DNA from 2 places in the Streptomyces daghestanicus genome. Region 2 is predicted to be linked to the other one. Evidence: predicted binding sites of a transcription regulator. Region 2 holds the regulator's gene; the other holds the start of a gene.
The links. The regulator HrcA, encoded in region 2, represses chaperone genes, less so after heat shock. The targets are predictions, from matches to a motif close to TTNGCACTCNGNNNNNCNGAGTGCNAA.
Positions count from the first base shown of each region.

Region 1: the regulator HrcA is predicted to act here: its motif matches at 2,174-2,200, upstream of groL (chaperonin GroEL).

Region 1 covers NZ_BNDX01000010.1:93,215-96,642, forward strand. The annotation lists gene Sdagh_RS19380 (NADH:flavin oxidoreductase) at 1-165, opposite strand, end outside; gene groL (chaperonin GroEL) at 423-2,048, opposite strand; gene Sdagh_RS19390 (cold-shock protein) at 2,372-2,575, opposite strand; gene Sdagh_RS19395 (MoaD/ThiS family protein) at 2,990-3,265, opposite strand; gene thrC (threonine synthase) at 3,354-3,428, opposite strand, start outside.
Region 2 covers NZ_BNDX01000016.1:715,465-718,892, forward strand. The annotation lists gene Sdagh_RS29900 (DUF3097 domain-containing protein) at 75-887, opposite strand; gene Sdagh_RS29905 (MBL fold metallo-hydrolase) at 922-1,647, opposite strand; gene hrcA (heat-inducible transcriptional repressor HrcA) at 1,811-2,827, shown strand; gene dnaJ (molecular chaperone DnaJ) at 2,828-3,428, shown strand, end outside.

The DNA of each region.
Region 1 (3,428 bases), on a different contig from region 2:
GCGGGCGTAGTACGACCGCACGTCCTCCCCCGGGACGCCGCCGGGCGAGAACATCCGGGTCATCGGAGCCATCGCGATGCGGTTGCGGAGGGTCAGGCCGTTGAGGGCGGCCGGACGGGCGAGGATCTCGGCGGCGCGGGCGGCGACATCGGGGGAGGTGGTCACGTGGGGGCTCCTCGGTTCTGCAAGTACCGGTCGGTATGTGCACGCGCATTCATCGTGCGCTCCGCGTAACACGGCTCCCGCCCACGGCATTCCGCCCGCCCCGGCGCCCATGACCCAGCTCACACCCCGCCCGTGCCCGGTGACCGCCGGGGCCGCCCGGCGGTCGCCGGGAAACGCCGAGGGCGGTGCCCCTGTCCCGTGAAGGACAGAGGGCACCGCCCTCGAACGACCGGACGCTCGATCGACCCTGGGGTCGATCAGAAGTCCATGTCACCGCCCGGCATGCCGCCGCCGGCCGGCGCGGCGCCCGCCTTCTCCGGCTTGTCGGCGATGACGGCCTCGGTGGTGAGGAAGAGCGCGGCGATGGAGGCCGCGTTCTGCAGCGCGGAGCGCGTCACCTTCGCCGGGTCGATGATGCCCTCGGCGATCATGTCGACGTACTCACCGGTCGCGGCGTTGAGGCCGTGGCCGACGGTGAGGTTGCGGACCTTCTCCACGACGACGCCGCCCTCGAGACCGCCGTTGACGGCGATCTGCTTCAGCGGGGCCTCCAGCGCGAGCTTCACGGCGTTGGCGCCGGTCGCCTCGTCGCCGTCCAGCTCCAGCTTCTCGAAGACCTGGGAGGCCTGGAGCAGGGCCACGCCACCACCGGCGACGATGCCCTCCTCGACGGCCGCCTTGGCGTTGCGCACGGCGTCCTCGATGCGGTGCTTGCGCTCCTTGAGCTCCACCTCGGTGGCGGCACCGGCCTTGATGACCGCGACGCCGCCCGCGAGCTTGGCCAGGCGCTCCTGGAGCTTCTCGCGGTCGTAGTCCGAGTCGCTGTTCTCGATCTCGGCGCGGATCTGGTTGACCCGGCCGGCGACCTGGTCGGCGGAGCCGGAGCCGTCGACGATGGTGGTCTCGTCCTTGGTGATGACGACCTTGCGGGCGCGGCCCAGGAGGTCCAGGGTCGCGTTCTCCAGCTTGAGGCCGACCTCCTCGGAGATGACCTCGCCGCCCGTGAGGATGGCGATGTCGCCGAGCATGGCCTTGCGGCGGTCGCCGAAGCCCGGGGCCTTGACGGCGACGGACTTGAAGGTGCCGCGGATCTTGTTGACGACCAGGGTCGACAGGGCCTCGCCCTCGACGTCCTCGGCGATGATCAGCAGCGGCTTGCCCGACTGCATGACCTTCTCCAGGAGCGGGAGCAGGTCCTTGACGTTGGAGATCTTGGAGTTGGCGATCAGGATGTACGGGTCGTCGAGGACGGCCTCCATACGCTCCATGTCGGTGGCGAAGTACGCCGAGATGTAGCCCTTGTCGAAGCGCATACCCTCGGTGAGCTCCAGCTCCAGACCGAAGGTCTGGGACTCCTCGACGGTGATGACGCCTTCCTTGCCGACCTTGTCCATGGCCTCGGCGATCAGCTCGCCGATCTGGGTGTCGGCGGCGGAGATGGAGGCCGTGGAGGCGATCTGCTCCTTGGTCTCGACGTCCTTCGCCTGCTCCAGCAGGGCGGCGGAGACGGCCTCGACGGCCTTCTCGATACCGCGCTTCAGGGCCATCGGGTTGGCGCCGGCGGCTACGTTGCGCAGGCCCTCCTTGACCAGGGCCTGGGCGAGGACGGTCGCGGTGGTCGTACCGTCACCGGCGACGTCGTCCGTCTTCTTGGCGACTTCCTTGACCAGCTCGGCGCCGATCTTCTCGTACGGGTCCTCGAGCTCGATCTCCTTGGCGATGGACACACCATCGTTGGTGATCGTGGGCGCGCCCCACTTCTTCTCGAGGACGACGTTGCGGCCCTTGGGGCCGAGCGTCACCTTGACGGCGTCCGCGAGCTGGTTCATGCCGCGCTCGAGGCCGCGCCGCGCCTCCTCGTCGAACGCGATGATCTTGGCCATGTGAAGTGGTCCCTCCAGGACTGGGGGTGATTCCTTCGGACCGCGCCCGCGCCCGCGACGGACGGCTCGCCGGCCTCGTGGTTCCTTCCCATCCGGCCTGCGGGCCTCACCGACCCGGTCCTTCGTTGTCACTCTCACCTTCAGAGTGCTAACGCCAATGATTAGCACTCGACCCCTGCGAGTGCAAGCGCCTCCCCCGGATCGGCGTCCGCGCTCCGCCCCCGGCGAACACGCCCCGGACCGGCTCCCGGGCATGCCGAAGGGCCCGCGCCTGAGACGCGGGCCCTTCGGACGAAGACCGTTCGCTGCGGTGGTCGCGCGGATCAGGCAGTGACGCGGACCATGTCGGCCTGCGGGCCCTTCTGGCCCTGCGAGATCTCGAACTCGACCCGCTGGCCTTCTTCAAGGGTGCGGTAGCCGTCCATCTGAATCGCGCTGTAGTGGACGAAAACATCCGCACCACCGTCGACCGCGATGAAGCCGTACCCCTTCTCCGCGTTGAACCACTTGACGGTGCCCTGAGCCATGCCTAACTCCCCTATTACTGGCCCTTGCACAGACCCGCACTTCGCGGATCCGGGTCAGACCTCGCCCCCCAGGTTGCGGGGGCGTGCGCCGGAACGCGTCGACCGCGGCCGAATGTATCTGTCCAACTGCCCTCTGCAACAGGTCAATTGGACGAGAATTCTGGACGGGAGCGGTCCGGAATATCGCATGAATTCAGCAGATTCCGGGGCAAGTCGGGCCGCATAAAAGTCACAAAAGCCGCGAAGAGTGCGCACACTTTGGCTACATCTAGTCGGGCGCGCGGCAGGAATTCGGGGGCTCCCGATCTCTCGATCGGCAGCGCGTTCCCCAACTGTACCGCGCTCAACCACATGGAATTGCCCCCTCCGCTTCTATTGCGGAGGGGGCAATTCCGGGGACGGTGCGTGACCGGGTCAGCCGCCGGCGACGGCGGGAATGATCGAGACACCGGCCCCGTCGGGGGTGGCGGTCTCCAGGCCCTGCTCGAAACGGACGTCGTCGTCATTGACGTAGACGTTGACGAAACGGCGGAGCTTGCCCTGGTCGTCCAGGACGCGGGCGGAGATGCCGGTGTGGTTCTTCTCCAGGTCGGCGATGACCTCACCGAGGTTCGCGCCCTCGGCGCTCACTTCTGCCTTGCCGCCCGTGTAGGTGCGCAGGATGGTCGGGATGCGGACGGTGACACTCATGACGTTGACCTCCGGTCGGTGGGTCGGCCCAGGGGCGCGGGGAACTGCGCGGCCGGTACCGCCGGCCGCGGACGAGGGACGGCGGCCGTCAGGCCAGCCCCGCCTCGCGGAAGGAGTCGAGGTTCGGCCGGATCGTCGCCGTGAGCCCCGTCCCCGCGACCGC
Region 2 (3,428 bases):
GCCGGCGAGTGACGACAACGCGGCAGGTGCGCGTGCCAGGCCCCGCGTCCGCGGCGTGATCCGAACGACCGGCCCTAGCCGTCGTCCGCGGGTGCCGTCACGAAGTCGATCAGCTCCTCGACCCGGCCCAGCAGCTCCGGCTCCAGGTCCTTGTACGACCGCACCCGCCCCAGGATGTGCTGCCAGGCCGCGCCCGTGTTCTCGGGCCAGCCCAGGGCCCGGCAGACCCCCGTCTTCCAGTCCTGGCCGCGCGGCACCCGGGGCCAGGCGGCGATGCCCACGGAGGCCGGTTTCACCGCCTCCCAGACGTCGATGTACGGGTGGCCGACGACCAGCGCGTGCTCGCTCGTCACCGCCTGGGCGATCCGCCACTCCTTCGACCCCGGCACCAGGTGGTCCACCAGGACGCCGAGCCGGGCGTCGGGACCGGGCGCGAAGGCGGACACGATCGACGGCAGGTCGTCCACGCCCTCCAGGTACTCGACGACCACCCCCTCGATCCGCAGGTCGTCGCCCCACACCTTCTCGACCAGCTCGGCGTCGTGCCGCCCCTCGACGTAGATCCTCCCGGCGCGGGCCACCCGGGCCCGCGCCCCGGGCACGGCCACCGAACCGGACGCCGTACGGGACGGCCGTACCGGACCCGGTGAGGGCTTGACCAGGGTCACCACCCGGCCCTCCAGCAGGAACCCGCGCGGCTCCAGCGGGAAGACGCGGCGCTTGCCGAAGCGGTCCTCCAGCGTCACGGTGCCCGCCTCGCACCCGGTCACCGCGCCGCAGAACCCGGTGCCGGGCTCCTCGACCACGAGGCCGGGATCGGCCGGCACCTCCGGCGCGGGCTGCGGTTTCTTCCACGGGGGAGTGAGATCGGCGGAGTACTGGCGCATTCTGCCGACGATACGAGGAACGTCCCGGACGCGATCAGCGCGACACGCCGAACCGCGCGGCCAGGGCGTCCCGTTGGGCCCGCACGAACGCCGCGTCCACCACCGCCCCGTGCCCCGGCACGTACAGCGCGTCCTCGCCGCCCAGGCGGAGCAGCCGGTCCAGTGCCGCGGGCCACTGCCCCGGCAGCGCGTCGGGGCCCGCCTGCGGCTCGCCGGACTCCTCCACCAGATCCCCGCAGAAGACGACCTCCGGGCTGCCCGGCACCAGCACCGCCAGGTCGTGCGCGGTGTGCCCCGGCCCCACGTCGGCCAGCAGCACCTGCCGGCCGCCGCCCAGGTCGAGGGTCCGCTCCCCGGACACCGGGTGGCGGACGGCGGTGAGCGCGTCCACCGCCTCCTCCGCGCGCCGCCGGTCCAGCCCGTTGGCCACCGCGTCCGCGCGCAGCGCCTCCCGCCCGGCGCCCAGCGCCGTCTCCGCGCCGGCCGCGCCGAACACCTCCGCGTCCGCGAACGCCGCCGCCCCGAAGACGTGGTCGAAGTGCGGATGGGTCAGCGCGAGATGCGTCACACGGTGACCCGCGAGCGCCTGCGCCTCCGCCCGCAGCCGCGCGCCCTCGCCGAGGCTCGACCCCGCGTCGATCAGCAGCGCGGCCCCCGCGCCGACCACCAGGCCGGCCGTGCAGTCCCACACCGGCAGCCGGTGCCGCCCCACCCCGGCCGCCACCCGCTCCCATCCCAGCTCTTCCCAAGTCACGGTCATGGCGGCGACGCTAGCGGTGCGGACCCCTCGGGGACGGCAGCGCGGGCCCGGCCTTGCCGGGGGCGTACCCCACGGCCGTACACTGGGCCGGGGAAGTCTGGCACTCGCAGTGGTTGAGTGCCAGGAGGGAATCCGGGCAGACGGCTTCTGGAGGTGTGCGCGAATGCTCAGTGAACGCAGGCTCCAGGTGCTGCGCGCCATCGTCCAGGACTACGTCGGCACCGAGGAGCCGGTCGGCTCCAAGGCCCTGACCGAGCGGCACGCCCTGGGCGTCTCCCCGGCGACCGTGCGCAACGACATGGCGGCGCTGGAGGAGGAGGGGTTCATCGCCCAGCCGCACACCAGCGCCGGGCGCATCCCGACCGACAAGGGCTACCGGCTGTTCGTCGACAAGCTCGCCGGGGTCAAGCCGATGACCGGCCCCGAGCGGCGCGCGATCCAGAACTTCCTGGAGGGCGCCGTCGACCTCGACGACGTCGTGGCCCGCACGGTGCGGCTGCTGGCGCAGCTCACCCGGCAGGTCGCCGTGGTGCAGTACCCGTCGCTGACCCGCTCGACCGTGCGCCACGTGGAGCTGCTCTCCCTGGCGCCGGCCCGCCTGATGCTCGTGCTGATCACGGACACCGGGCGGGTGGAGCAGCGGATGGTGGACTGCCCGGCGCCGTTCGGCGAGACCGCGGTGGCGGATCTGCGGGCGCGGCTCAACAGCCGGGTCGCGGGCCGCCGGTTCACGGACGTGCCCACGCTCGTGGAGGACCTCCCGGACGCCTTCGAGGCGGAGGACCGCGGTACGGTCTCGACGGTGCTCTCCACCCTGCTGGAGACCCTGGTCGAGGAGAACGAGGAGCGGCTGATGATCGGCGGCACCGCCAATCTGACCCGCTTCGGCCATGACTTCCCCCTCACGATCCGGCCGGTGCTGGAGGCGCTGGAGGAGCAGGTGGTGCTCCTGAAGCTGCTCGGCGAGGCGAAGGATGCGGGCGTGACCGTGCGAATCGGTCATGAGAACGCCCATGAAGGACTCAACTCCACGTCCGTCGTGTCGGTGGGCTACGGTTCGGGCGGCGAGGCGGTTGCCAAGCTCGGCGTGGTCGGACCGACCCGCATGGACTACCCGGGAACGATGGGAGCGGTACGCGCAGTGGCACGGTACGTCGGACAGATCCTGGCGGAGTCATAGGTGGCCACGGACTACTACGCCGTGCTCGGCGTGCGCCGCGACGCTTCTCAGGACGAGATCAAGAAGGCGTTCCGGAGGCTCGCCCGCGAGCTGCATCCGGACGTCAACCCCGATCCGAAGACCCAGGAGCGGTTCAAGGAGATCAACGCCGCCTACGAGGTGCTGTCGGACCCGCAGAAGAAGCAGGTCTACGACCTCGGCGGCGATCCCTTGTCGCAGAGCGGCGGCGCGGGCGCCGGCGGCTTCGGCGCGGGCGGCTTCGGGAACTTCTCGGACATCATGGACGCCTTCTTCGGCACGGCGTCGCAGCGCGGACCGCGCTCGCGCACCCGCCGCGGCCAGGACGCCATGATCCGCATCGAGGTCGAGCTGGACGAGGCGGCCTTCGGCACGACCAAGGACATCCAGGTCGACACGGCCGTCGTCTGCAACACCTGCAACGGCGAGGGGGCCGCGCCCGGCACGTCGGCGCAGACCTGCGACATGTGCCGCGGCCGCGGTGAGGTGTCGCAGGTCACCCGGTCCTTCCTGGGCCAGGTCATGACCTCCCGGCCCTGCCCCCAGTGCCAGGGCTTCGGCACGGTGGTGCCGACGCCGTGCC